Regions from separate parts of the Candidatus Sulfurimonas baltica genome, predicted to be linked through region 2. Evidence: riboswitches for the same ligand, from Rfam matches in the RefSeq annotation. Region 2 holds a riboswitch; the other holds the start of a gene.
The links. Region 2 has a riboswitch for cyclic di-GMP ahead of HUE88_RS06930 (hypothetical protein). Riboswitches for the same ligand answer to the same signal wherever they lie in the genome.

Region 1: another riboswitch for cyclic di-GMP. It lies ahead of HUE88_RS01630 (hypothetical protein); the one in region 2 lies ahead of HUE88_RS06930 (hypothetical protein).

The regions. Positions count from the first base shown of each region.
Region 1 is NZ_CP054492.1:321,115-336,057, reverse strand. It holds gene HUE88_RS01645 (mechanosensitive ion channel family protein) at 1-201, opposite strand, end outside; gene HUE88_RS01640 (hypothetical protein) at 206-433, opposite strand; gene HUE88_RS01635 (DEAD/DEAH box helicase) at 611-2,227, shown strand; gene HUE88_RS01630 (hypothetical protein) at 2,283-2,537, opposite strand; cyclic di-GMP riboswitch class I at 2,649-2,723, opposite strand; gene HUE88_RS01625 (IS1380 family transposase) at 2,900-4,204, shown strand; gene HUE88_RS13945 (hypothetical protein) at 4,201-4,332, shown strand; gene HUE88_RS01620 (HIT family protein) at 4,464-4,832, shown strand; gene HUE88_RS01615 (beta-ketoacyl-ACP synthase III) at 4,972-5,970, opposite strand; gene plsX (phosphate acyltransferase PlsX) at 5,970-6,968, opposite strand; gene rpmF (50S ribosomal protein L32) at 6,972-7,121, opposite strand; gene HUE88_RS01600 (DUF177 domain-containing protein) at 7,157-7,513, opposite strand; gene ndk (nucleoside-diphosphate kinase) at 7,520-7,933, opposite strand; gene HUE88_RS01590 (4Fe-4S dicluster domain-containing protein) at 8,078-8,362, opposite strand; gene metK (methionine adenosyltransferase) at 8,519-9,676, opposite strand; gene pgm (phosphoglucomutase (alpha-D-glucose-1,6-bisphosphate-dependent)) at 9,842-11,467, shown strand; gene HUE88_RS01575 (peroxiredoxin) at 11,674-12,270, shown strand; gene HUE88_RS01570 (hypothetical protein) at 12,396-13,106, shown strand; gene HUE88_RS01565 (ATP-dependent DNA helicase) at 13,096-14,352, opposite strand; gene HUE88_RS01560 (vWA domain-containing protein) at 14,379-14,943, opposite strand, start outside.
Region 2 is NZ_CP054492.1:1,374,203-1,389,145, forward strand. It holds gene HUE88_RS06920 (hypothetical protein) at 1-269, opposite strand, end outside; gene HUE88_RS06925 (TonB-dependent receptor plug domain-containing protein) at 270-2,162, opposite strand; cyclic di-GMP riboswitch class I at 2,255-2,334, shown strand; gene HUE88_RS06930 (hypothetical protein) at 2,395-3,918, shown strand; gene HUE88_RS13990 (D-alanine--D-alanine ligase family protein) at 4,201-4,779, shown strand; gene HUE88_RS13995 (hypothetical protein) at 4,776-5,126, shown strand; gene glyS (glycine--tRNA ligase subunit beta) at 5,142-7,166, opposite strand; gene HUE88_RS06950 (nitrous oxide reductase accessory protein NosL) at 7,218-9,050, opposite strand; gene HUE88_RS06955 (TonB-dependent receptor) at 9,059-11,152, opposite strand; gene HUE88_RS06960 (class II SORL domain-containing protein) at 11,354-11,740, shown strand; gene HUE88_RS06965 (EAL domain-containing protein) at 11,933-13,522, shown strand; gene pgsA (CDP-diacylglycerol--glycerol-3-phosphate 3-phosphatidyltransferase) at 13,617-14,168, shown strand; gene rseP (RIP metalloprotease RseP) at 14,168-14,943, shown strand, end outside.

The DNA of each region.
Region 1 (14,943 bases), 1.1 Mb from region 2:
AAAATTGGCTATAAATCCACTTATTGTCTCATCTATTGTTGTTTTTAAAAGTAGTTTTAAAACATATTTGTGTATATACTTTGAGGCAAAAACACCAATAACTAAGATAATAATCGCACCAATTATCTGAAAACTATAGTTAGTTATAAAGTCAATAACTATATTATAAAAATGTCCAACTTCTTCAAGTTCTTTTTCCATTATTTTACCCTTGCTTTTTCTCTCTAAACTTACAATCGCCAACACTAATTGTTTTGCCTGCTTTAACAGCTTCTTTTATATAAGCCAGTGTTCCCTTAGCAGTATCAGCACTGCCAGTTTCCTCTTCAATCATCCGAAGAAGATCAGCCTCATTTGTTGTTGTCCATATTTTTTCATATGTATATTGTGTCTCTATTTTCATACTTGTATCATATCTAAAAATTAAATTCATTACCATATTATTAACAATATCTTCATTTATTTACACAATATAAACTTAACTAATTTTAAATATACAATCTTTAAATATAAAACAAATTATATTTGGGTATAATTCCACAAATAGTTTAGGGGAAGGTGCATTGCCAAATGAGGCAATCTTGTATCAGCTCCTATTTAAAGGATAACGATGCAAGAAAATGCACAAACAAACGCAGAACAAATTAATGAAGAGCCAACAATCACATTTGATGATTTAGGTTTAAACAAAGATATACTAAGAGCAGTTAAAGACGCAGGTTTTACAGTTCCTAGCCCTATTCAAGCAGCAGCAATACCATTTATATTAGCTGGTCGTGACATAGTTGGTCAAGCACACACTGGTACTGGTAAAACAGCTGCTTTTGGTCTTCCTGCACTAAACAATATCGATCCAAAAAGTGGTGTTAGCATACTAATAATAACTCCAACTCGTGAACTTGCTACTCAAGTTAGTGATGAGATGTTCAAATATGGTAGAAATATAAATGCTAGAACAGTGACTGTTTATGGCGGTAGCTCTTACAATAGACAAATCGACCTTATCGAAAGAGGTGCTAGTGTTGTTGTTGCAACTCCGGGTAGACTTTTAGATATTCTTAAAAAGAATCTAGTTAAAGATTTCGCTCCAAGCATCGTTGTACTAGACGAAGCTGACGAGATGCTTGACATGGGATTTCTAGATGATATTAATGAAATTTTTTCATATCTTCCAACAAATCGTCAAACACTTTTATTCTCAGCAACTATGCCTAAACCTATCAAGCTTCTAGCTGAAAGAATCTTAGATAATCCAGAGTTTATATCTATCACTCAAGGCGAGACAACTAATACAGATATATCTCAAGAGTATTATGTAATCGAAGAATCTGAGAGAGATGATGCGATTATCCGTCTTATGGATGCTGAAGATACTAAAAAATGTGTAGTGTTTTGTAGAACAAAAAGTGAAGTTGATAGACTTTCAAATGTTCTATCAAATGCTGGATACTTAGCTAATGGTCTTCACGGAGATATGGAGCAACGCCAACGCGAAACTGTAATTAAAGGTTTCAAGAGCAATAGTGTTAAAGTTTTAGTTGCTACTGATGTTGCCGCTCGTGGTATACATGTAGATAATATATCTCATGTTTTCAATTATCACATACCTTTTGACCCTGAGTCTTATGTTCACCGTATTGGTAGAACTGGCCGTGCTGGAACTAAAGGTAAGGCTATTACGCTTTTAACTCCATTAGAGTTTAAAGAACTTCAAAGAATCAAATCAAAAGTTGGAACTACAATGACTCATGCATTTGTTCCAAGTAAAAATGATTTAAGAGCTTTAAACTTAAAATCAATAGTTAAAACAATAGAAGACCAACACATCTATGATGAAGCTCATCAAATTCTTGACATGTTAAAAGAGGACATAGATGAAGCTACTATTATGTTTAAACTTGTTTCCATGATTTTAGATAGACAAGCGGTAAAAGGTCCAAATACTATCGGTATACCAGCTGATAAATTAGCTGCTATTTTAGAGCGTGCTGCTAGTAGAAATGATAGTAGAGGCGGCCGTGGCGGTTATAAAGGAAATAGAAATCGTTCTGGTGGCGGTGGAGATAGAAATCGTTCTGGCGGTAGTGGAGATAGAAATCGTTCAGGTGGTGCTAGTTCTGGCGGTGGATACCGTGGTGGAAGTTCTGCTGGCGGCGGAAGTTCTACTGGTGGTGACAGAAGCCGTTCTGGCGGCGGTGATAGAAACCGTAACAGAACTAGAGACTAAATATCTCTATGTACATGTAAATCCTTCTGTTTTACATGTACAAATTTCAATAAGACTAAAATTCATAATTTACCCAAAAAACAACTCTGTTAATCAAGCTACTATTTTTTTCACTCCTATTTTCAAGTTCCAATAGACTATTAGATATATCAATCTTAAACACAAAGTTGCCAAAATTTATTGGCTCTATGTCAATGAAATCATTTGCAAATATATCTAAAACAAACTCTTTCTTCTTAAGAGTATCAGATGAAGCTCCTAAGGGACTAAACATAAAAAATGTCATAATGACGAATACTACAGTTTTCATGATTTTCCTCCATACCAATAAGTATAAATGTCAGAAAAGCACACGCAAAACTAAAAACAATTATACTTATTAAAAAATTTTGATAGATAAAGGAAAATGAGGTGTAAATACCTAGGCAGTCTGGCGATCTGTTAAAGACCCATAACTTTCCGTGCTTGCTTCGCAACAAGGTTGGCTTTTTCTAATATTTATCAATCTTACATCTTATCTATTTTTAGTATAATCTTTTCTTTAGACCCCAATAATTCCATACCAAATTAGACAACAAGCCGACTTGCTCTATAATTAGGTACTTTAACAAGAAAAAGTTACACTCAATGTTTTCACCCAACGGGTGCAACTTTTTCTGCACGAGAGAGATTATGCCTCAAACAATATTAAACTTCAATATCGAAACTACAAACGAAAAATTAACTCCTAGAACAGGTGTAGCAATATTTGGGGAGTATCTTAAGGGTATGAACCTTGAAGCACTTTGCAACACGAACATTCCTTTAGCCAAACATCCAAACGGATACACTCCGTTTGAATTTATTTATCCACTTATTCTGATGCTCCATAGCGGAGGCAGAGTCTTAGATGATATAAAAGAGATACGATTAGATAGCGCGCTCTCATTACTGCTAAAAATGAAAAATATTCCAACAGCAGGAGCATTTACAAAGTATCTTCACAGACATGCTGCACTTGGCACCGATGGAGTAAGAAATATCAACAAGCAATTTCTCAAACGATTTTTAAAATCACTCAAAAATGAAGAGCTTATTTTAGACATAGACGCTACATTTATTGAAGCTCATAAAAATACAGCAAAGTGGTCATATAAAGATGCACCTGGTTATATGCCTATGGTTGGACATATTAACAGTGGATATGTGATTGATGTAGATTTCCGAGAGGGTAATGAGGCACCTGCTAGTAAAAACCTGGAGTTTCTTAAACAGTGTCAAGCACAGCTCCCTTTTAGTGTGAAGTTTGACAGATTCAGGGCCGATAGTGCTTCGTATCAAGCTGCTATTTTTAACCACTGCGATAAAGAAAATATTTTTTTCACTGTAACAGCTAAAAAGAATAAAAATGTATTTGATTCAATCAAAGATATTAAAGATGATGATTGGCAAACTTTTTCCAAAAGAGAGAAAGTAGCAGAGTTTATGCACACGATGTGTGATACAGATAATGCTTTTAGAATGATAGTAATTAAAAAAGATATAACACCTACACTCCCAACGCTTAAGGGCTATATAGGCGATGAAGTGATGATGCAATATCAAGATGAGATTTACTACTGTATCGCCACTAATGATAATAATTTAAGCCCGCAGGAGATTATTAAACTGCACCGTCAAAGAGGTGAAACAAGTGAGAATAAGATTAAAGAGTTAAAAAATGGTTTTAATATGAGCTATCTTCCAACATCCAATACACAGGCAAATGCTTTCTACTTTTTAATAGGAACACTTGCGTATAACCTTTTCTTGATGTTTAAACAGATACTGGACACAAATCTTCAAAAGCACACCATTAAAACAATTAGATACAAACTCTACAACATAGCGGGTAAAGTAGTTTCACATGCCAGAGGATTAATACTCAAGGTAAACGAGCAGTTCCAAAATCTCCTCCAAAAAATAAGATACCGAGCTTATGAAGAGAGTTTGAAATGAAAAACAAAGCGCTGACAAACCCATCTCTTAATAAGCTTATTACAGGATACTATTGTAAAAAAAACAGTAAACCTTGCCAAAAGTGTCAACATCTGAATAAATTTGGAATTAAAACATGTGAAGCATAATTTTACAGCCTAATCCGCTGTTACTTTTCTGAAAAAAATGATATTTTTTTACAAGTGGAGAGTGGAATTCATATTATGGATTTATTTGGGTTAGAATAAAAATTGCTATAATTGATTAAGAAAGGCTTTAAATGATAGTTTACGAAGACAACGATATATATATTGAAACAGAAGATAGTGAAATACCATGGCTTAAGATATTTACAAAACAAGCCTACAAAGAGTTAGGTGATGTTCCAAAAAGTTTAAGAACAAAACTTTGGGAAGTATATGACATTATAGAATATGAGATGAAAGAGTACTACAGACCCGCTAAAATAAATATGGCATCTTTTGCGAATATGCTTCCAAGAGTTCATATACATGTGATGGCTAGATTTAAAGAGGACAGTTACTTTCCAAACCCTATGTGGGGAGAAAAATTAAGAGAAAGTGATTTAAAGCTTCCAGATGAAAAAGAGTTTCATAAAAATGTAAAAAAAGCTTTAGAGAATTTATAAAATACAAAAGCCAATAATTTTCGACATTAAAATTTTCAGTTTTGTTCTAGTTCAAGGTAGAAGTTAATTTTATTGAGGAACTCACTTATGTGAGTGACGATAGAAAATTAACCTCTAACGCCGAAATTGGGCAAAAGTGTTATTTTAGTGGTGAAAATGGGACTAGGGCTGAACCCCATGTTAGCCCCCCGCCAAAAGCATCCAAGAGCATAAGTTCACCTTTTTTAAGCTTCCCCTGTTCATAGATGTCGTTTATTGCCATCGGTATAGAAGCGCCGGAAGTATTTCCATATTTTTCAACAGTAAGAACAACTTGCTCATCATTAAGTTTTAGAGCATCACCAACTGCTTTAATTATTCTGTAGTTTGCTTGATGTGGTACGAAATGTTTTATTTCAGAACTTTGGATATTGTTTTCTTTTAAAATCTCAACAACATCTTTTGTCAAAGTTCTTACTGCTACTTTAAATGTCTCATTTCCCTTCATCTGCATAAAACAACTTGAAGCCTCTTGAGTTAAAGAGTCATGAGCAGAACCACTTCCGCCGTTAGGTGTCATTAGTAAATCTGCATATGCACCATCTGACCCAGTGTGAACATCAATAATAGCTTCTTCTTTATCATTTGTTGCGGAAATTATAGCAGCGCCAGCACCGTCTCCAAAAAGAATACAAGTGCCTCTATCAGTATAGTCAGTAATTGCTGATAATTTTTCTGCACCGATTATAAGAACATTTTTTTTCATCCCTGATTCAATAAATGCTTTAGCAATTGAAAGAATATAAACAAAACCTGTGCAAGCTGCAGAGATATCGAATGCTGTTACGTTGCCAAGCCCAAGCTTAGTTGAAATTATAGTAGCAGTTGAAGGCATACAAAAATAATCTGGAGAGATAGTAGCGCAAACAACCATATCTATGTCGCTCTTAGCTAAACCACTTCTCTGTATTGCTAATTCAGCTGCTTTTGCACCCATATCGCTTGTGAACTCATCTTCGTGCGCTATATGGCGCTCTTTTATACCGGTTCTTTTTGTGATCCATTCATCTGAAGTATCAACCATTGTAGATAAATCTTCGTTTGTTAAAATTTTACTAGGAACATAAGCACCGATAGATCTAAAGGCAGCATAAGCCATTATTTTTCCTTGTTTTTCAGGACTTCAAGTCTCTCTATAATGTGCTCATTAACGCCTGTATCAACATAATTTATTGCTTGAAAAATTGCATTTTGTATAGCTTTAGGGTTACTTTTGCCGTGACTTACTATTGCGCAACCCTTTATACCAATAAGTGGTGCTCCGCCTATCTCTGCATAATCCATCTGCGCTCTAAGAAGTCTGAAAACTTTTCTCATTAAAAGTGCACCCGTTATAGCAATTGGTGATTTTCTAATATAGTCTTTGATTAGACCAGTAATTGTAGACGCGACACCTTCGCTTGCTTTTAGGACTAGATTTCCCACAAAACCATCACAAGTTATTACATCACAACTGCCATTATAAATATCTCCACCCTCAACATTACCCTTAAAGCCTTTATATCCAATTAAGAGTTTAAATGCTTCTTTTGTAACATCATTTCCTTTTGATGGCTCTTCCCCATTTGCAAGAATCCCAATTCTAGGAGTCTGTATCTTGAGCAAATCTTCTGCGTAACATCCACCCATAACAGCAAATTGAGCAATGTGTTCAGCTTTTGAATCAACATTTGCACCCGCGTCTAATAATATTGAGCGTCTGGAAAGCTTCGTAGGCATTAATGTAGCTAGAGCAGGACGAAGTACGCCTTGAAGACGTCCGAGTCTAAGAGTTGCGAGTGTCATAGTAGCGCCACTATGACCAGCCGAAACAACACCATCCGCCTCACCATTTTTAACTAGTTCAATAGCTATATAAATGCTACTTTCTTTGCGCTTTATAGCCTCAGTAGCAGCATCACTCATTGATATAACGTCATCTGCTTCTACTATAGAAATCTTATCTCTATAACGTTTTGGTAACAGAGGTAAAATTTCTGATTTTTTTCCTACTAGGATAGGAATGAATTGTTTTTTCTTAAGCGCTAGAATACAACCCTTAACAATTGGTTCGGGACCGAAGTCCCCGCCCATTGCATCAATAGCAATCTTTACCATTGACTACTTATACTCACCAGTAGTTGGGTTGATATGATGTGGAAGTTTGTAAGTTCCATCCTTATCTTTAACTGGTTTAGCTAAAGTTATTTTATAGTGAGTTCTTCTTTTCGCTGAACGTGAATGAGATACTCTTCTTTTAGGTACTGCCATTATATATTCCTTTGTTTAAATTTTTGTTCTTATAATTAAGAACTTTTACAATTGTCACAACTGTTATAGTCGCTTTTTATAAGTTCTATTTCCGAATTCATGAGATCTTGCATATCTACTGCAGAGTTTAATACTTCTACAACATCCAATAAAGCTTCTTCACTCTTTTCATAAATACCATCTGAGATAAAAAATTCTATATCTTCATCAGCATCAAGCTTGAACTCTTCAGCACAGACATCGCAGTCTGTAGTGATTTTTCCACTTAATTTTGCTTTGAGCAAAATTAATTTGTTGGCATCATACTGTAAATAACCTTTAAAAGTTATTTCATCAGATTTTACTTCAAAATCTACTGGTGTTTGTCCAACTTTTCTAAGTATTACTTTCATAAAAACTTAAGAAATTTCTCTTTCAGAGAAAAAGAATGCGATTTCAACAGCTGCATTCTCTACAGAATCACTTCCGTGAACTGCATTTGCATCTATGTTTTCAGCAAAATCTGCACGAATTGTACCAGCTTCAGCTTCTTTAGGATTAGTAGCACCCATAAGATCACGGTTCTTTTGCATTGCATTTTCACCTTCTAAAACTGTTACAACTACTGGACCGCTAATCATAAAATCAACTAAATCACCGAAAAAAGGTCTTTCAGCGTGAACTGCATAAAAAGCTTCTGCATCTACACGAGAAAGTTGAATTTTTCTTGTTGCTGCTATTTTAAGACCAGCACTCTCAAAACGGTCTAAAATCTTACCTACAACACCTTTAGCTACGGCATCTGGTTTTATTATTGATAGTGTACGTTCCATCAAATCTCCTGTTATATCTATAAAATTAGGATGGAATTATATCTAAAAAAGAGTTTATTATAAATTAAATGGAAAAGAAATTTCGTAAGAATTGTAAAAAGTGGGTATTACAAAGTGTTTTCCACTTTGTAATATGTAAAAAGACTATTCTACTACAGGCTCTTTATTTGAACGTTGGTCGTCTGTAATATCATCACGATGCTCTGGACTCTCACCAATAGCATCCCATGTAATACATCCTTCAGTAGGACATGCAGTAGCACATGCTGGCTCATCATGATGACCAACACACTCTACACATTTGTCACCATACACATAGTAAATCTCTTCATCTGTTGGATTATCATCCTCATCAACTATCGCTTCTACTGGACACTCATCTATACAAGCACCACAGTTAATACATGTATCATTAATAATTACTGCCATTAGGATTCTCCTAGTTATTTTATTTCGAAGTAAGTTTAACAAAAGATTTTTAAAGATAGCTAAAATATCTTTTATATGAGTCTAATTATATTAATTTGTTACACTTTTAACATAAACAATCTTCCTAAACACTAGGAGATTTGATAATGATTACTATTAAAGTTCCAAGTACTCTTTAATATCTGTTGCTCTGTTTGTCATCTCCCAAGTAAAACCATCCTCTTCCCTTCCAAAGTGACCATAGGCTGCTGTCCTTCTATAGATAGGACGGAGAAGATTTAAGGAGTCTATAATACCTTTTGGAGATAAGTCAAAAAGTTTTTTTACACATTTTTCTATTTTTTCTTCTTCTACTTTACCCGTTCCATGCGTATCTACCATAATAGAAACTGGTTGAACAACACCAATCGCGTATGCAATTTGTAAAGTGACTTTATCACAGGCACCAGCAGCAACCAAATTTTTGGCTACCCACCTTGCAGCATAAGCAGCACTTCTGTCAACTTTGGTTGGATCTTTTCCGCTAAATGCGCCCCCGCCGTGAGGACAAGAACCACCATATGTATCAACTATTATTTTTCTACCAGTAAGTCCCGCATCACCTTGAGGTCCGCCAACTACAAATTTTCCAGTTGGATTGATATGAAAAACGGTATTTTTATGCATCATTTCACTAGGAATCACATGCTTAATGACTTCATTTATAACATCTTCATGTATTTTCTCCTGCGAAACATCAGGAGCATGCTGCGTTGAAATAACTACGGTTTCAACTGAAACAGGCTTGTCACCTATATATTTAATACTTATCTGAGCTTTCCCATCAGGACGAAGATAAGGGATAATTCCCTCTTTACGAACCTCTGCCAACCTTCTGGTCAAGCGATGAGCCAAGTAAATTGGCATAGGCATAAGAACATCTGTTTCACTACAGGCATAACCAAACATAAGCCCTTGATCACCAGCTCCAATATCACCATTTGCTTGATCGACACCTTGGTTGATGTCAGGTGACTGCTCACCTATACCATTTAAAACTGCTGCAGCTCTATAATCAAACCCATAAGTTGCATCTGTGTACCCAATCTCTTGAATAACTTTCCTTGCAATCTCTTGCATTGGGGCATAAGCCGTTGTTTTCAGTTCGCCTGCAATTACACAAAAACCATTTGATACCAGTGTTTCACACGCAACGCGTGCATTAGGATCATGTTCAATAATATAATCCAAAATTGCATCACTGATTTGATCTGCCATCTTATCAGGGTGCCCTTCTGTTACAGACTCTGAAGTAAATATATACTCTTTCGTCATCGATTTTCCTTATTGATATACAGAGTCCAGCTCCATAAATCACCGAAAGTATATCTTAGTATGTTAAATAAAGCTTTTTACGTAGTTTTTATTGTATTCTCTTGTGTTTTTATATACAATCGTAAATAAATTTAAATAAAAAAAATCAACATGGAGCTCTACTTTATGATACATAAAAATGCAGGACAAAAAGTTTCTTCTTCTAATCTAATAAATATTCCTAATCTTATTTCTGATTATTACACAAAAACGCCAAATGTCTTAGAAAGCTCTCAACTGGTTGCTTTTGGAACTTCAGGTCACCGTGGTTCATCTTTTAAAAACAGCTTTAATGAAGCACATATTTTTGCTACTATGCAGGCTGTTTGTGATTATAGAAAAAGTAACGGTATCAACGGCAGACTTTTTATTGCAAAAGACACACACGCTCTCTCAACGCCTGCGCAAATCTCTGCACTGCAAGTTTGTATAGCTAATGGTGTTGATTGTGCAATAGCAAAAGATGATGGTTATGTTCCAACTCCCGTACTCTCTTTTACAGTTATAGAGGCAAACAAAACCTCTAAAGAGCTTTGCGATGGTATTGTAATCACTCCATCGCACAATCCTCCCCAAGATGGAGGGTTTAAATATAACCCACCAAACGGAGGTCCAGCTGACACCGATGCAACTTCTGTTATTGAAGCAAATGCAAATGAGTATCTGAAAAATTCTCTAAATGGTGTAAAAAAAGTGAGTGCAGAAGAGGCATTAAATAAGGTAGCTCAAATAGATTTCATCACCCCTTATGTAGTAGCGTTATCAAGCATAATAGATATGGATCTTTTAAAGTCAAGTAAACTAAATGTTGGTGTTGACCCACTGGGTGGCTCAGGGATAGAGGTTTATAAAAAAATAAATGAGATTTACGGCCTTAACCTTGAAATTGTAAATGAAGATGTTGACCCTACATTTAGTTTTATGTCATGTGATCATGATGGAAAAGTGAGGATGGACTGCTCCTCGCCTTATGCTATGGCATCACTGATTGCACTTAAAGATAAGTATGACCTAGCATTTGCTAATGACCCGGACTTTGACCGTCATGGAATTGTTACCAAGAGTGTTGGACTTATGAATCCTAACCACTATTTATCTGTTGCTATTTGGTATCTTTTTCAATACCGTAAGAGTTGGTCATCTTCACTTAAAATAGGAAAAACACTTGTTTCAAGTTCTATGATTGACAGAGTTGCAAAATCAATTAACCGTGAGGTTATTGAAGTACCGGTTGGTTTTAAGTGGTTTGTAGACGGGCTAAGCAATGGAAGTATAGGTTTTGGCGGGGAAGAGAGTGCCGGCGCCTCATTTTTACGTAAAGACGGTTCTGTTTGGACAACCGACAAAGATGGAATTATTTTAAATCTTCTTGCCTTTGAAATTACAGAAAAACTTAAAAAAGACCCTGGCACAATATATAAAGAGTTAGAATCACAGTTTGGTGTCTCATACTATGAGAGAAGTGATGCTCAAGCATCACCTGAGCAAAAAGCAAAACTTAAAAAACTATCTCCTGATGATATAGTATCAGAGAGTTTAGCAGGTGAGAAAATAGATGGTATTTTCACGCAAGCTCCCGGAAATAATGAGTCTATAGGTGGACTAAAAGTTACTACAAAAAATGGCTGGTTTGCGGCACGTCCTTCAGGAACAGAAGATATTTACAAAATATATGCAGAGAGTTTTATCTCTAAAGAGCATCTCTCTCTCATACAAGAAGAGGCGAAAACATTAGTGCTTAGTGTAATTTAAACCACTAGACCCTGAATCAAGTTCAGGGTGACGGAGGTGTCGTCATTCCAAACTTGATTTGGAATCTCATTTATTCTCTAAGCAGATGGTTTAATATTTTATATAAAAAAATTCTTTATATAATTTTCAATCATTTAAAATAATTTATTTGTAAATGAAATTTTGTTAGAATTTTCCAAATAAAAAAAACTTCAAGGAATTATAATATGTTAGTAACAAACCCAGCTCCAGATTTTACAGCGACAACAGTTTTAGCAGATGGCTCAATAGTAGAAGATTTTAAATTATCAGAAAATTTTGGTGAAAAAGGTACAGTTTTATTCTTTTACCCGTTGGACTTTACTTTTGTATGTCCGTCTGAAATCATTGCATTTTCTCACAGAATTGAAGATTTCAAAAGCCGTGGCGTGAATGTTATAGGTGTTTCTGTAGACAGCCAGTTTTCACACTTTGCATGGAGAGAAACCCCGATAAACAACGGTGGTATCGGTCGTATCAAATACCCTCTTGTAGCTGATCTTACAAAACAAATCTCTAAAGACTATGATGTTCTTTTTGGTGAAGCAGTAGCACTTCGCGGTTCATTCCTTATAGATGGAAAAGGTATTGTTCGTCATTCAGTTATCAATGATTTACCACTTGGCCGTAATATTGACGAGATGATTCGTATGGTAGATGCAATGCAGTTTACTGACGAGCATGGTGAAGTTTGTGCTGCCGGTTGGCAAAAAGGTGACGAAGGTATGAAAGCAACAACTGAGGGTGTAGCTGAATATCTTGGTAAACACGAAAATAAACTGTAGTCACTTTCTTTTTTTTAACTCTCACATTTTGTGAGGGTTAACTTTTTAACCTCTTTTACAAATTTACAAAACTTTTCCTTGCATATTATTTTTATTTTTACCACTTTCAGATAAAATACAAAACCATGAGCAGACAAGAAAATAAAGACGAAACAAGAGCAAAGAAGTATTTACAAACTTTAGACTATACAAAATTAGAGCATGAGCCACTTGGAAATGTCACCCCTGATTTTCTTCTTGACAATGAAGTAGCAGTAGAGGTTAGGAGACTCAATCGAAACCATATAAATGGTGAGAAGTTGATTAGTATAGAAAACTTTGAAATACACCTCATTAAAAAAATAAAAAAAATAATTTCTACTTTTAAGCACACTGATTATAGAAATTCTGCATATATATCAATAATACTTTCCAAACCGTTACATGTAGATAGTAAAGACGGTGTTATTAAAAAAACGAAAAAAGTATTAAAAAAGCACACTCATAAAATCCATAAAAAAAAGTCATTCAAAGTATCTGATTATTTAGAAATAACATTTACGCCGATAAAGAAAAAATCAGTACAGTATATTTTTGCTGGTTGCAATAATGATCATTTGTGGATTGTAAATGAGCTTCACAAAAACATTCAATTAGTTATTGATGAAAAAGATAAAAAAATATCTAAAAACTTTAATCTATTTGACAAATGGTGGCTAATATTAGTTGACTCTATAATATATGGATTAGATAATGATGACTTTAAAGCACTTAAAAAAATCAAACTAAACAAACGTAAGTTTTCCAAAGTACTGATACTATCATCGAAAGGGAAGCTTAAAGCTTTTAAGTTTTAACAAACTCCAAAGCTTTCGAATTTACAAAAACTATCTCTCTCCACTGCTTTGACGGTGCTATAAGATTCAATCTTTTAGGGTTTGAACTTCTTGATATCGCCACATAAAACTGCGATGGTGCAAATATCTCATTAGTCTCTATTATCAAATCCTCGATAGACATACCTTGTGATTTATGAATTGTAATAGCATAAGCTAGTTTTATTGGGTACTGGTAAACACTAAAAACAGGCTCTTCAACAATCTCTTTTTTACCACTTATGCTTTTTTCTTTCCACATGCTCTTGCTTTGTGCGATTGCTTCAAGTTTTACAACAACACCGTCACTTTTTTGAACATATACAAAGTTGTTGTCAACATTTACTATCAAACCTCTCTCACCGTTAAAATAGTTCCAAGAGTTTCTTGTAAAAAGAACCGGAACTCCTACTTTTAACTCCAACTCTTTTTCTATCCTTGCATCGTCCATAAAACGCTCTATCTCAAAATCTTTAGTAGTTTTTATATGTTTAATGACCTGAGCCTCTTTTATAAACAGTTCGCTATCTACAAAAGAGAGCTGATTTTTATTGTGAAATGAAGCTGAGTTGTTTTTGCCAAAAAGAAAAGTAAACTCACTTAAATCTTCTGGAAGAGGCTTTATAAACTCATTGAGCGAGTTATGTACATCTTCATTTACAAATCCGTCTCTTACATGTGCTAAAAGTTCTATAAACTCCTTGTCATCGGTTCTATAAATATGTGTCAATTCTACTGTTTCAAACCCAAACTTATCCCAAGATGATGATTCAAAAGCAAACTTAACATCGCCATATCCACGAACTACAGGAGGGAGCTGTAAAAAGTCACCCACCACAAGAAGAGAGCCTCTAAACTCTGCCTGAGCAAGCCTAACTCTAATCATGTCAAAAAGAGTATCACTTACCATGGAGATTTCATCTATAACGATTAGCTCCATACTGGAGAGAAGTTTTTTCACCTTCGCTTTGATCTCTAGCTTGCCGTTTTTCTCTAGCTCATCTATGTTTGAAGCGATTCCCAAATCTAAAAAGCTGTGCAGAGTCTGACCGCTTATAAGAGTGGCCGCCATTCCAGTCGAGGCCAATTTTGCAACTTTTTTTGCATCTTCTTCGTAGGCTTGTATCACATCTCTTGTAATGGTTGTTTTGCCGACCCCTGCCCCGCCGGTTAAAAAAACGTTCTTTTTTGCCTGTAGTTTTTCAATAACATTTTTCAAATAATTCATGAAAAAATTATACAATAATTCACGTGCTAATCCTCTAAAAGTATAACTTCTCCAAATGGAACTTCAGTCACTTTTTGGCTTATCCATTTTACATCATAAAACGGGGCTACATGTGGAAATATTCCATCTAAATCCGTAAAATACAGAAGCAGTTTAGTATCTTCAAGCTCATTTTGTATAAACTCAAAAACAGCTCTAAAGTCTGTAGCTCCGCCACCTTTTAAATCAGCTTCTAAAATATCACCACTGTAAAAAGTTTTATGTGATTGGATTTTATCATCACAAACCAACAACTCTATTTCGTAGTTTTGAATTGTATTCATAAGAAAGTTCAACTCACTTAAAAACTCATTTAAGAGTTTTTCATCTATTGAGCCTGAGCTGTCCACCGCCACTACCAACTTAAATCTTTGGCTTATACATGAGGGCAAATATATCCCTACATGTAGAAACTTTTTATTGGGTGGCAAAAGAGTGTAGTCATCTTTATGAAACCTGTCGAGTGCCGCTTTTAGCTCATCTCGCCAATCAATTTTACTCTTACATGTAAGGTTGAAAAACCTATCTATCGCAGCTGGGATTTCGCCATTT
Region 2 (14,943 bases):
GATGTTGTAAAAAGCAGTAAATTTTCACTGTTTTTAGGAACTTCTTCAAATGAATCAACTAAAATAATATCAGCACTCTCAATCTCGCTGCTTAAAGATAGATTTGGAGCATTAGCAATAACTACTTTATACTCATAATTACTTGTATAAACAATAACATTCTCTTTTGGCACCATAGCATGAAATATTTTATCAAATATCTTAGAGGCAGTAGCAGTATCAAAAGCAGATAGCTCAAGTGCTAAAAGTACAAACAGAATTAATTTCATTTAAAACATATACTCCATACTGATAAAAAACCGTTGTTCAACGGGGGATATATTTATAGGTTCTTCTGCTAAAAATGTGTTTGGATCAACTCTATAATAACTATCTTCATAACCCCTATTAAAAATATTTTCACCTTTTAAAGAAAGAATTACGTCATTCGTATAACGATATTTTACACCTGCACTGTAATCATAATAAGATTTATTATTTATATTGTTTCTATTGTAAACCAACTCATTAAAAATATCAAACTTTCCAACTCTATTTAGTGAGCGGACAAAAGCAGCAATAGATTTGTTATTAAAATTTCTTATATCTGCATATGAAACATTTGAGACAAGTTTATTGTCTATGTCAAAATTATAAGTATATTCCAAAAATGTAGATATGTTTTTTACATCATTTTTACTGTTTGTAAAAGCTCCTGATGGGTTAACTGCAAGATTATTTTTTGCAAATGGGAGTTGCTGAAATAAGTTTTTGGTAACACCGTAGGTAGCTACAAACTCTATTTCGTTTTTTCCGTCAATATACTTTATCTCCTCACTAATCGCATTTAAGACTTGATTATCAAGTGGTCGTTCAGTCCATGGAAAATCTACATATATATAAGGCTCAACTAATGACTCAACTCTATATGCAAAAGATTTAAAAACAAATTTTTCATAAATATATGTGTGACTTAAACGAAATTGAAAAAGATCTTCATTTTTAATCCCTCCGTTATTATCTACAATAGCATATTGGGTAGCTGCGCTTATTATATTATTATCGGAGATGCTATATCTCTCTTCTAAGAAAATAGTACTAATAGATTGTCTACTATAATCATCCTTGGAACTTAAAACACCATCAACTTTAGCTTCTACCATCTCAAAACTTTTATTACGAAACTTTGCTCCGGCAATTAAGCGATTATAATCTGATTCATTTGTATACTTTATCTCTGCAGTAAAAACACCCTCTTCTCTATCAAAATCAAGATCTGGAGAGTAAGGTGACTCATCAAAACCGGCAGCTGCAGCTTCTTTATTCTCTCCGGAGATATGCGTGAATTGATTATTTACAGAAATAAATATATTTTTAAAATATGTTGTCTCATAACCTATATTTAAATAGTCATAATGACCTGTTGAGACCTCATAGGTAGCTGTGGGACTTCTCGCTATAGAGGTATCAAGATTTGATGTTCCTGCCATAACTTGGAGTTTATTGTAGTTAGTATATATTGAACCAAAAAATGAATTACTCTCAGAATCACGCTTTATTGGAATATTATGACTTGAATACTCCTTTTTTTTGTCATCACTTCTAGATACATATGTAACATAAGAGTAGTCCTTCAGCTCATCTGCATAATATGCAGATTGTTGATTGAATCCACGATTTCCATAGTTTAGATTTAACTTCCCGCCTCTGTCACGCTCAGGAGTTTTTGAATAGAGTTTAATTAGTATATATGTTGGCTCAGTAGAGAATTCATAAGATGGTGAGCGTGTATATATCTCAACATGGTCAATACTATCTAGGTTAATATTGTTAGAAGCTGTAATACCGCTTCCAAATGTTGATGATACAAGTTCTTGATTATCAATATATAAACGTATACTACTGCTTGAGAAAAATGCCGAAGAACCCTTGTTGAACATATCAGAAATTCCGCCGCGACTCTCTTTGTATCTTACAATGGGGTGTGATTTTAATAAATCTTTTAGACTATGAGCCTGCATAATATCTAAATCTTTTCTTGTGAAGATAGTAACTGCTCCACCACTTTCAAGTTTTGTCTGTTGAGAAAGGTCACTATTGTGTGTGTAAGTTCCTAACAAGTCGTCCAGCTCTTCAGTGTGTAGTAATCCTATGGCTAATAATAATAAAAATATTAATTTCATTCTTCACCTTGTATTTTTTATATAATTTTAACATAAGAATCTTCAAAATAATTTTTATAATAAATTAAAACATTATATTGTACAATGACTAAATAAAAAAAAGCCAAACTTATTGTGAAGTAAGGACGGAAAGTTACGAATCTTTTTACTAAAAGATGGTCGGATTGCAGATACTTCTTCTATTTAATTTAGCAGTTGTTTACTTCATACATTAAGTTACTATTGGAATAAAATGAAGAATATAGCTTCAGAATTAAAAATCTATCTAAAAACAAATTTACCTAAACCCTCTATTGATTTTAAGTGGGGTGATTTTGAGAATGAAAATTTTTTCTCATATCTAAATAAAAACTATCCAAGCGACTATTTTTCAAACAGCGAAAATCAATTGGAGATTAAACATGCATTTAAAGAGTACTTTGAGCCTATTGGATACCCATTAGTAAAGCTCTCAGAAAATACAATACGTATAAAAGTGTTCGAGTACAAAACAGAGCCAAAAAATAGTTTAAACTTAGATTCTATTATTGATATTATTGAGGAAAACGAGGAGCTAATCGAATATGATTACAAAGGCAAAGATGATTTAATTGCTATCCCAGAAGATGTAAAAGACAAAATAATATATTTTGTAAACAACATTAAGAATGAAGAGATAAATAAAAAAGAGTTGATTAAATTTGCTGTAAGAGAAGCTTTTGAACTTGAAGAGAGTGATATTGTAATTATTAGAAGTAATCAAATAATTATAAAACTATTAGACGGATTTCTTGTAGAAGAAGTTGCTGACAATCAAAAAAATACTATTGCAGCAAGATATAATGGCATAGATGAGGCTAAACTCAAATCATTTAATGATGAAATTTTTTCACAACAAGATAATGAAGATTTTTTTTATTTTGCTGCTGAAGAGTTTGTTGATACATATTTTTTATCTAAGAACATAGATAATATAATTTACGAAAAAAATGCATTTTCATTGATTCAAACAATTATAATGGAGCAGTTAACTGACTCATATGATAATCAAAATGAGTTTTTCAAAGGGTTTGCAGGCTATCTGTTTAGAATACATTTCAAAGAAGTATTTGGTTATATAGCAGATATTATACTAGAAGAAGTTGGTTCATCAAATAAGTATATGATAGATTTTTTAAAATATTATTCTTTGGATGTTGTTGTTCTTGATGGAAACAAATACACTGTTCCACGCATAGAAGCGGAAAATGGGATGAGATGGAATATTACGTCAATAATGTCTATAGTAAGGATTTATATTAAAGCAAAAATATCCATAGAGAATATACATGAAACGATTGATAATTTAAATAATGATATCTCTAAGTTTTATATTGGTGGAATTTCCCCTGTAGAATATAACAGCAGATTAAAAAAAGAGATAGAAAATTTATCTCAAAATATTAACTCTGACACGAAAAAATTTAATTTATACACAGAGACTTTAAGTTCATCAAAAGATGAAAATGAGAAAAAAGTATTAAAAAATGAAATAATCTCACTTAAAAGTTATTTATTACATCTAAAAGAAAAGCAATCTATTCTCTCTTCTAAGTTTGCTGATTCAAGCACAATAACTGAGTATACAGATATAAAAAGAGAAATTGATTCTTTAAAAAGACAAGAGAATAGAGATAAGAAAATTATAGATCAAAATCAAGATTCATATTTGTCAATTAAAAATGCACTTATAAAAGCATTAACATCAAAGAAGACACTATTAGGTAGAGTTGAATAGCTGGATTTTGCTTTACAATCACACTATATATTAAGCGGTTAGAGTGTACAATTTCATTCCTATGCAAACTCCTTTTTTGGATGTAAGCGGGCGAGTTTTTTCTTTTTCTAAGATGTAGTTTTCATTTTTTTATAATTAAATCCCCCCCCAACCAAGACGCACTAGAACCTTTTTAAATGTGGTTTACTCTAATATCGAGAAAATCTGATAGATGCGATGAGCTGATTGCTGGATACCATCCAAAGCGATAGTCATCTTTAACCATAAAGAGAGTCGGCAACAATGAATATAGAAATTATATCAACAGATACAGGCACATATGATGCTATTATTAAATCAATTCAAGTAATGGGTCACGAAGCAAGAGTGAGTATATGTTTAAATAAATCAAACTTACAAGACGTTGTGCAAAGAAAGCCGGACTTAGTGATTTTGTCTAAAAAAAACATTTTTATTGAAAATGAAGAAAATATTTGCCTCTCTGAATACTTTGAAACAAACAATATAAATTTTTCAGGCTCATCAAAAGAGGCATTAAAATATGACTCCGACAAGGCATTAACAAAATCTTACTTAAAAGAGCAAGGTCACAATACAGCAAATTATTTTACAGCGACTCCCGGCGAATATATAAATGACAACAAAATACCGATAAGATACCCACTGTTTATAAAACCAAATAGTTCTGCCTATGGCAACGGTATTGACGATTTATCTTATGTTACAAATTATTTGCAGTTTGAGAGTAAAGTTTTATCATTATATACTACATATAATGAGCCTGTTTTAGTTGAAGAGTACCTTGAGAGCCAAGAGTTTACAGTTGCTCTTATTAAAACAAAAAAGGTGATTTACTGGTGAGTGCAATTGAAGTTGTACCGACTAAATCACAGAATGGAATTAAAGTTCTTGGATTAAAAACACGAGCAGAGAAGAAAGAAGAATTCCTAAAAACTGAAGATTGCGAGCTTGTAAGCAGGGTTAAAAATATTGCTGTTAACGCTTTTATGGATCTTGGAGCAAGAGACTTTGCACAAATAGATATTAAAACAAACAGTTATGGACACTGCTTTTTTATGGGAGCAAATCTACTTCCAGATATAAAAGATGAATCTAGCTATCTGGTTAAAGCATTCGAAATTGAACATGGATATTCATATAACAAGATAATAGAGATTATCGTAGATAAGGGAATCAGCAGAGTTTAGCTGAATCCTCCCCCTCTATGCTACACTCACCTCTTTTATGTCAGCAATCTTCAAGATGCTTTTATAGATAGAAGCTAGTAAAGATTTTCTGTTATTTCTTACACTTTCATCTTCGGCATTTACCATAACATCCTCAAAGAACTTGTCGAGTTCAGGCTTAAGACCAAAGAGAGCATCTAGCTCCTCCTCATAAGAGTTATATCTACATGTAGAGACTTCTATGTATCTTACATGTAGAACTTTTTCCGCTTCATGCTCAAAAAGCTTGTGATCAACTATCATCTCTATTGACATATTAATATCTTTAGTGATGTTTGAGACTCTTTTAAATGTTGAAAAAGATTCACTGAAACCTTCACTGTTTACCATAGTCTCTAAAGCTTCTATCTTTTTACCCATGGCTAAAAGTTCTCTCTCTCCAGAAGCTAAAACAGCTACAATGATTGAGGGGTTTACTTTAAAGTACTGCTTAACTCTCTCTAAAAAGAATGCCTCAAGTTTTGACATATCAAACTCTGCATAGCCTACTAACAACTCTTTTAAAGTCTTAACAATATCAAACTCTAAATTATGCTCTTTAGTTATTCTAATAAGACCATTAACGGCACGACGAAGAGCAAAAGGATCACGAGTGCCTGTTGGGATTTGGTTTATGCTAAACATTGCAAGAAGAGTATCTAGCTTAATACTCATAGCAACTATAGCGCTTAACTTAGACGAAGGAAGTTCACTATCTTCTCCATCTGGAAGATACTGCTCTTTTATACATGTAGCTACTTCATCGCTCTCGCCTAGTGCTTTTGCATAGTAGCTTCCCATAAGACCTTGAAGCTCTGTAAACTCATAAACCATCTCGCTTGTCAAGTCAGCCTTTGCTAAACTTACAGCGCGCTCTAGAGTCTCTTTACTTGAGCCTTCTGGCTTATATATATCAAAAAGAATATTTGCTATTTTTTTCTCGCGCTGTATTTTGTCAGCAACTGTCCCAAGACCTTTCATAAAAACAACTTTTTCAAGTCCGTTGGTGCTAAGTCCATTTTTGAGATCATTGTCATAAAAGAAAAGCCCATCAGCCAAACGTGGTCTAAGAACTGTTTCATTCCCTTCAATAACCTTGGTAAAATCATCAGTAAGCGCATTTGATACAACAACAAATTTATTGATTAATTTACCATCTTTAAAAACTGGAAAGTATCTCTGATGCTCTTTCATAGAGGTAATAATTACTTCAGCGGGAAGTCTTAAAAACGACTCATCAAATGAGCCTAAAAGTGCAGTTGGATGTTCTGTAATAGCAACTACTTCATCAAGTAAATCTTCGTCTATTTCAATTTTTATACCATTGTCTTTTTCAAGTGAAGAAAAATTTGCCAAAATATTTTCACGTCTAAGTTCAGGGAAGAGTGTTACACCGCCATCTTTTAAAACTTCAAAATACTCTTTAGCTCCACTGATATTAACAACGTCAAAATTGCTTATACGGTGAACAAAAGTTTGCTTTGATGACTTAACATTAAAAAGTTCCATGTCAACTAATTCATCGCCTAAAAGCACATTTACCCATCTGATTGGTCTAATAAAGCTCTCGCTGTTGCTTCCCCATCTCATTGACTTGCCAAAATCAAGTGACTTTATCCAGCTTTGTATAACATCACCTAGAAGTTCTGCAGAAGCTTTTCCTTTAAGATCTTTTTTATAGTAAAGAACTTCTTTCCCGCCCTTCTGTGCTTTGCCAATCTCTTCAATGGAAACTCCACATTTCTTTGCAAAGCCGATAGCTGCCGGAGTTGGCTCACCATCTTTGTATGCTACAGCTATTGGTGCGCCGAAGAACTCCTCTTCACTGTCATCTTGACGAGTTTTAAACTCTGCGTGCCAAATAACCAAACGACGAGGCGTATAGTAAAACTCAAACTCACATAAAAGTGAATTTTTTTCTAGTATATCAGCATATTTCTTCTCAATATTGTTTAACTCTTTTAAAAGCGGAACCGCTGGAAGCTCTTCTACACCAATCTCTATTAATAATGGTTTTAACATATCTTAGACTCTTTATTTTATATTATTGTCGCGATTTTATCTATTTATTGGTTAAAGAGCGCTTTTAAAATCTTTTTTTGCTATCTCAACGGCTCCATCAAAATTTAAAATTTTACCGCCATACAATTTTGCAAACGCACTGGCATCTTCATAGTTTGAAAATGCATATTTACTCTCTACGCTCATAGTCCCTTTTTGTCTGCTGCCAACTACGTAAAAAGCTTTTGTCACATCTATAAATTTCAAACTTTTCGCATCAACAACCTGAATATTTTCAAGAGGAAGTTTATTTACATGTAGGTCATCAACAAGACAGTAAAGAGAGCAGTATTGTCTAGCCTCACCGTTTAGTGTGGCTGCATGATTTGTTTTATAAAATATAACCAAATCCATGCCGCATAAAATTCCATCTCTCTTGTTCTCTCCAGACTGAAGAAGTGTTGCATCAATTAAGGAGACTGATTGAAACCTTTTAGTGTTTGGAGCATGATGCGAAAACTTTTTAGCACCATAGGTTTTAAAGGCATAAACTTTATAGACATTAAGCCACAGATAAAAAATAATTAGACTAGAAGCGGCTACAAACGCTACTATTTTGGCAATTTTTGAAGCACTGAAAAAGTTTATTCTCTTTGCCATAATTATAAATGCCCAAACAACGGCAATGTAATTAAAAATAGCAAATATTCTAAGCCAGCTATCTCCTCTTGCAGCGATTGGTTCTACTCTGTTTTGAGTAAGATTAAAACCTTGAATAAATCCATTTGCTATATCGCTGTAGTGGTGTAAAAAGAAAAATTCGTAAGTGTGTGAGAGTCCCCCTATTATAAACAGAGGTGCAAAAGCATAACCTAGAGTATAAAACACTCTTTTGAAATCTTCTTTCAAAACTTTTGCCGCAATGTACATTCCCAAGTATACTAAAGAGATTGTTATAAGCATTGCAAAAAACAGTGCACTGATTCCTACATAATCAACTCCACTAATAGCTATTTTATCTTCTAAAAAAAGACCGAGTTTCGACCATATAAATTCATCAGATATTGCAACACGTCCAAGTGCGTGGTGAAAACTCATGGCAATGGAAATTGCCGCTGTTATCAGAATGAAAGCCCAAACTTCAGCTTTTTGTATCTTAAAGTTTTTAAAAAGCGACTCAGATGGCTTTGTAAATTTTAAACTTACTGCCTCACATGCACTACTGCAATCCATACACAAAGTACAGTCCGTCATGCTTGAGCGTTTATCAAAGGTAAATGGTTTGAGGTTGTATGAACATGCATCTGCACACTCAAATGTTGTACAAGTCTTACAAGAATTTTCATAAGTACCGAGCGTTACAAAAGAAATTTTTCCAAAACCTCTCATCAAAGTCCCTATAGGACATATTGATTTGCAGTAGCTCATATCTTTATATATATAAAAAAACACAACTGAGATAACCGTTAAAACAATAAAAAAGATTGATGAAGCTATTGGAGTTTTATAGGCCTCAGGATATATATAATAAACCACCCAAAAACCCACTATAAGAAGCAAAAGACCGACAAAAGGGTTAGAGAGTACTTTAGGCATCTTTTTTTTAAGGCCGAAGTTAGTTATATATTTTCCCATAAAGCCATGTGGACAGATACCGCAAAAAATTCTGCCAAAAGTCGAGAGTGTAACAACTACAAACAGTGGCCAGAACAATGACCAAAAAACTGCAGTTGTAAAGATGTTTTCCTCTTTTACATGATGGATAAGTCCAAAGTATATAGCATATATAAATAACTCCAGAAGTATTAATCTAAGACCCATTATAAACAATTGATTTTTAAATAAAAACCTTAAAACAGGAATATTAAATATGTCACTCTTATCTCTTATTTGTTTTTCAACCATAATAATTCCTAAAATAGATAGCTATAAGTAAGCATTGAACTCATTGGAGCTCCGGCCTTGTATGATTCATTGCCGTATACATTTTTTAAAGCTTCCATTGCATAATACTTATTTGTCATATTTTTAATATTCAACTGTATATTATGCGATTTATATCCATAACCCACCATTAAATTAGTAACAAATTTAAACCCTTCATATTTTTTTGTATTTGCATTGTCCATATAGTAGCTGCCCCAACTTTTTGCGGTCACTCGTGTTTTAAAGCCGTTTGACATGTTAAATGCGGCAAAAAGCGAATACTGGTTTTTTGGAATATACGGCAGATAGTTTGAATCTCTAGAGACTAATCCAGCACCGACTTTTTCATTGAATTTTTTAAATTTAAAATCACTAAAAGCATAGCTGCCACCAATGTTCATATTCTGAGATAATTTATATACACCGTTAAACTCCAAACCTCTTTTTTGAGTCTTTCCGGCGTTGTCATATATAGAGTTGCCGTTAGAATCTAAAATCTGAATAATCTCGTCATCTACATCATTTTGATAAACAGCCAAATCATATGAGATATTTTTGGCTCTTGTTTTAATACCAACTTCATAGTTTAAACTTGTTGATTTTTCCAAAGATTCATTCTCGCCTAATTCACTTGTAGTAGGAGCTTGATTGGCCGTTGCTATAGATACATACATGTTTGTAGTCTCAGTTAGCTTATAAGTCGCCCCAACTCTTGATGATAGAAGCGTATATGACTTATCGGTTGTATAAAGACCAACTCCTGTTATATAGTTTTTTGAGCTGTAATCATAAGCAGTAATCTCATTGCCACTTATGTCAAAACTTAGTTTATCAACTCTTGTGCTAAAATCACATGTCAAGCCGTTAAGAGGTGAAAATGTCTCCATTATGTAAGCCCCATAAAGTGTAGTTGTACTATCCTCAGTTTGTGCCAAATCGCCTTTTACATCAGATAGTGTCTCACTTATATATGGAGTAAATGGCCATCCAGACGCAGGTAGAGTTACGTAATGTGCATATTTATACTTTCTGGAATCTTTGGTTATATCTGCTTTAAGAGTTACCCCAGCCACCAAAGAGGCTTTATCTCCAAATAAATTATGATTATAATCAAACTCTAAATCGGTTCCATATACACTGTTGTTGTCGCTCTCGTTTATTATTCCTGTTACCGGATGAAAGTGATCCCATGTATTAAAATAAAACCTTGGTTTGTAAGTTGTATCCCCTACCTCTTTTTCATACCTGACATTAAGGGCTAATATTTTTGAATCTCTTGAGCTATTTTGAAATTGTGCGCTTGTGTCGTGCTGTTCACCCGTACTCTCAAAAGTTGCGAACTCGCTGGCCGTCATTGATGTTGGTATATTCATATTTGATTGAGTATAAGAGAGCTCTGTTTCTATTGATGAATCATCTTCGAATAAATGACCATACTTTAAACTAAATTGAGTGGCATCAAATTCATTATTATCTCTCCACTCATTATCTATCTTCCTCTTACTAAAAGTTACTGAAGTAAAATCGTTTTCACCAAGAGCACCTCTGAGTTTTAGATTAAGATTTCTTTGCCCATCATCACCGAAACCAAGTTTTATTCTGTTGTAATCTTCCTCAAATACAGACTTTGTTATAAGTTGAATTACGCCACCTGTTGCATTGGCAGCATTTATAGAGCCTGGCCCTTTTTGCACCTCTATACTGGCTACATCTTGCATGTCTATAAAATCAAATCTGGTAAATGAGTCTGGGTCAGTTAGAGGCACTCCATCTTTCATAACCATAACTTCCCTTACACCATATCTAGCTTTAAGCCCTGCTCCTCTGATTATAAGTCTCGGACTGGGAGAGTTTGTGGATGACTCTGCATTTACACCCGGTATATTTTCTATGGCCTCTTGTATATTTAGTATGTTTTTATCCCCAATAGTTTTCTCATCAACAACTGAAATTGATTGCGACACCTCTTTTGTCCCTTTAAAGATTTTGGTTGCTGTTACACTAATGGCATCTAAGCTGACATCTTGAGCATTAAGTGACGAGAGTGCCAATAGTGTTATAAGTGAATATCTATATTTCATAATTTTCCTAAGCTAAAAGTTTTTAAGATTTGAACTTTAACTTAAGATTGTTACTTATCTGTTAAGTGCAATTGCATTAAAAATAAAAAATATTGATTAATTAAAAATTTCTTAAATAAGATAAATATACTCTTCTTTATGTCAATCTAAAAGTTTTAATAGTTACAATGTCATATAAATTAAAAATACAAGGAATTTAAAATGCCAAAGATAAATAAGTATGTAGATATTGACACCGTAGAGCGTGAAGCTAAAAAAGACCTGATTGACCGTCACTCTCCGTTTATTCACTGTGAAGATACAGCCAAAGCTGGTGAGATGTTTTCAATAACCGTAAAAATGGGTAACGAGTATACTCATCCTGATGATTTTGATCACTATATTGCCAACATGTCACTTTTTAACGGTGAGACGCTTCTTGCTCGTGCTGACTTTACACCTGGTGCTCTTGGAAATATAAAATCTCATGCACAAGTTACATTTAACATTATTCCAACTGGTAAAAAACTAAAACTTACTGCTCAAGCATACTGTACTAAACATGGTATTTGGGAATCAACTGAAACAGTAGTTGAAGTAACTGAATAACTATAAAATTTTCACCTTTTCAATAGGACTTTAAAGTCCTATTATACACACTTCTTTAGATAAAAATCAAAACTATTCATTATCATAATTTTATAGTATTTTTTTATGTTACACATGTGATATATATATGTTTTTTGGAACAATGATTGCTCCCTATATAATTAATATCTATATTAAAAGCCAAGAGCTTTTATGGTAAAAAAATTTGGAGATTATGTGGAACTAAACAATAACACAATAGAAAATAGCAATTTTACTATCACATCTCCTAATGAAATTTTTAATATTTTAAAAAAAATAGAAAAAATAGAAAAAAACAATATTATTATCCATATAATATCTTCTTCAGATAACACACAAATGCTTCAAAATTTAAAAAAAGAGATAAACGGTGTAGTTCCACAGGCAAAGATAGTTTTTCTCAAACACAATGAAAAATCTAAAATATGCTTGAATGTTTATACTTTAAAAGATGATGCAGAGAGTAAAGATTTCAGCAATGAGATATTCAATAAACTCTATAGAGACAATTCAAATAAAAGCGGCGAAATAATCAAATACAGGAACAAGCTTCTTAGCAGATATTTTACTGATCACTTAACAAATCTTCCAAATGTTTATCAGTTAAGAGGAGACTTAGAGGAGAATGAAAACTTCACATTGATTATTTTTAACATAGACAATTTTCAGACAATTAATAATTTTTATGGATACTTGATTGGAGATTATGTAATTGAAAATGTTGCCAAATATCTTCAAAGAAATATTCCAGAATATGATGTTTATAAACTATCTGGTGATGAGTTTGCGCTTGTCATAAACAAAAACATGTTTTTTTATGACTTAAAAGAGCACCTAAGTAACCTTTATGATCGTTTGAAAGACATTTCAGTTAAATATCAGGGTATTAATATATTTGTTAATGTCACCCTAGCCTCATCAGTCAACGGAGACAATACAAATATATTTTCCAAAGTCTCAATGGCACTCAGGCATGCTAAAGAGATTCGTGCCCATTTTTGGATATATGAAGATAAAATGGATTTTGAAAATAATTATGCAAAAAAACTTCAGTTATCGGATGTCGTAAGAGAGGCTGTTAGCAATTTTAGGATTGTTCCATATTATCAGGCTATTATAGATACCAAAACTTCTAAAATAATGAAATATGAGTGTCTGGCAAGACTCATAGATATAAATGGAAAAGTGTTGTCACCACTAGACTTTATACCTATAGCAAAAAAGATAAAAAACTACCATATAGTTACACAAACAATAATTGATAAATCATTCGCTACGTTTGAAATTCTTGATTTTGAATTTACAATAAATTTATCAATAGAAGATATTGTAAACAAAGAGATGTTTATATTTATCATGAATAAATTAAAAAATTCAAAAGTATCAAATAAAGTTACTTTTGAAATACTAGAATCAGATGCTATAGAGGATTTTAAGAAAGTTGAACGATTTATCTGTGAAGTAAAAAGATATGGTGCCAAGATTGCTATAGATGACTTTGGAAGCGGTTACTCTAACTTTGCATATTTGACTAAAATGAGTGCTGACTATATAAAAATAGACGGTTCTTTAGTTAAAGAGATTGACACAGACAGAAGTTCCCTTTTAGTTGTGGAAACTATAGTTGAGTTTGCAAAAAAACTTGGAATTAAGACTATTGCAGAGTATGTTCATTCTCGTGTTATTATGGATAGAGTTAAAGAACTAGGTGTTGATTACTCTCAGGGTTATTACATAGACGAACCATCTTTGATGGCTTAAGTACACTTTAGTAAATACTGAAGCTTTTACTCAGTTAACCAAAAACAAGCAAAAAATAGCTAAAATCTCATAACTAAAATTTTTAAGGATATTTTTGCTTAATCTTCCCAATGCCTTGGCATCACTTCGCATATTGATTGCGCCATTGATGTTTTGGATAATCTTAAACCCAGATTTTTTTACAGACTCCGGCTATGATATAACATGGAACTACTATACTGCTTCTCTTTTGTTTGTTCTAGCTAGTATTACAGACTTTTTTGATGGCTATATAGCAAGAGAATGGAATCAGATGACTATGCTTGGCGCTATATTGGACCCTCTTGCGGATAAGATGCTTACACTTGCTGCATTTTTAGGTCTCATGATGATTGGCGAGGCTTCTGCTTGGGCGATTTATATTATTATAGTTCGTGAGCTTTTCATTACCGGAATTCGAACTGTTGCGGTTAGCGAAGGATTAAGCGTTAAAGCTTCGTGGGCTGGAAAAATAAAAACAGTTATACAGATGATTGCCATTGGTTTTTTACTAATGCACTGGCCTTTTGCGACTGAGCTTTTATGGTTTGCGGTAGCTCTTACTCTATACTCAGGATTTGAATATCTTTATGGGTTTAAACAAGCAATTTTAAAAGGTAAAAATTAATGAGTTTTATTATCTCTCTTTTAGTCCTATCAGCACTTATATTTTTTCATGAGCTGGGTCACTATTTTGCAGCCCGTGCGATGGGTGTTTATGTTGAAGTTTTCAGTATTGGTTTTGGGAAAAAAATTGCCTCTTTTTACAAATGGGGTACCGAGTGGAGAATAGCACTTATACCACTTGGCGGATACGTAAGGATGAAGGGTCAAGATGACAGTGACCCTAGTAAAAAAAGTTACGACAACAACAGTTACAATGTAAAAACACCGATGCAAAAGATTTTTATACTTTTAGCCGGTCCTCTTGCAAACTTTGTTTTAGCATTTTTTCTTTATTTTATTATTGCTCTTGGTGGTCCTGGTATTTTATCTCCAGTAATTGGAAATGTTGTGAAAGATTCACCTGCTTTTATTGCAGGATTAGAGTCCAACGATACTGTAAAATCTATAAACGGCGTAGAGATTTTCACTTGGTCAGATATGGCTAAGCATATTGAAACTTCAACTGGTTCATTGGATATTGAGATTGTAAGAAATAATTTTATTGAACACAAAATTTTAACTCCAAAAATCACACAAACTACAAATATGTTCAATGAAATTATACAAAAAAAGATGATAGGAATCGCAAGTGCAGGAGTTTCTCATAAACTTGAACTAAGTGCAAGCGAGACACTATCCTATGCCACTGAGCAGACTATATATGCATCCACTATGATATTTACTGGTCTTAAAAAACTTATTGTTGGGGAAGTTCCGGCAAAAGAGCTGGGCGGAGT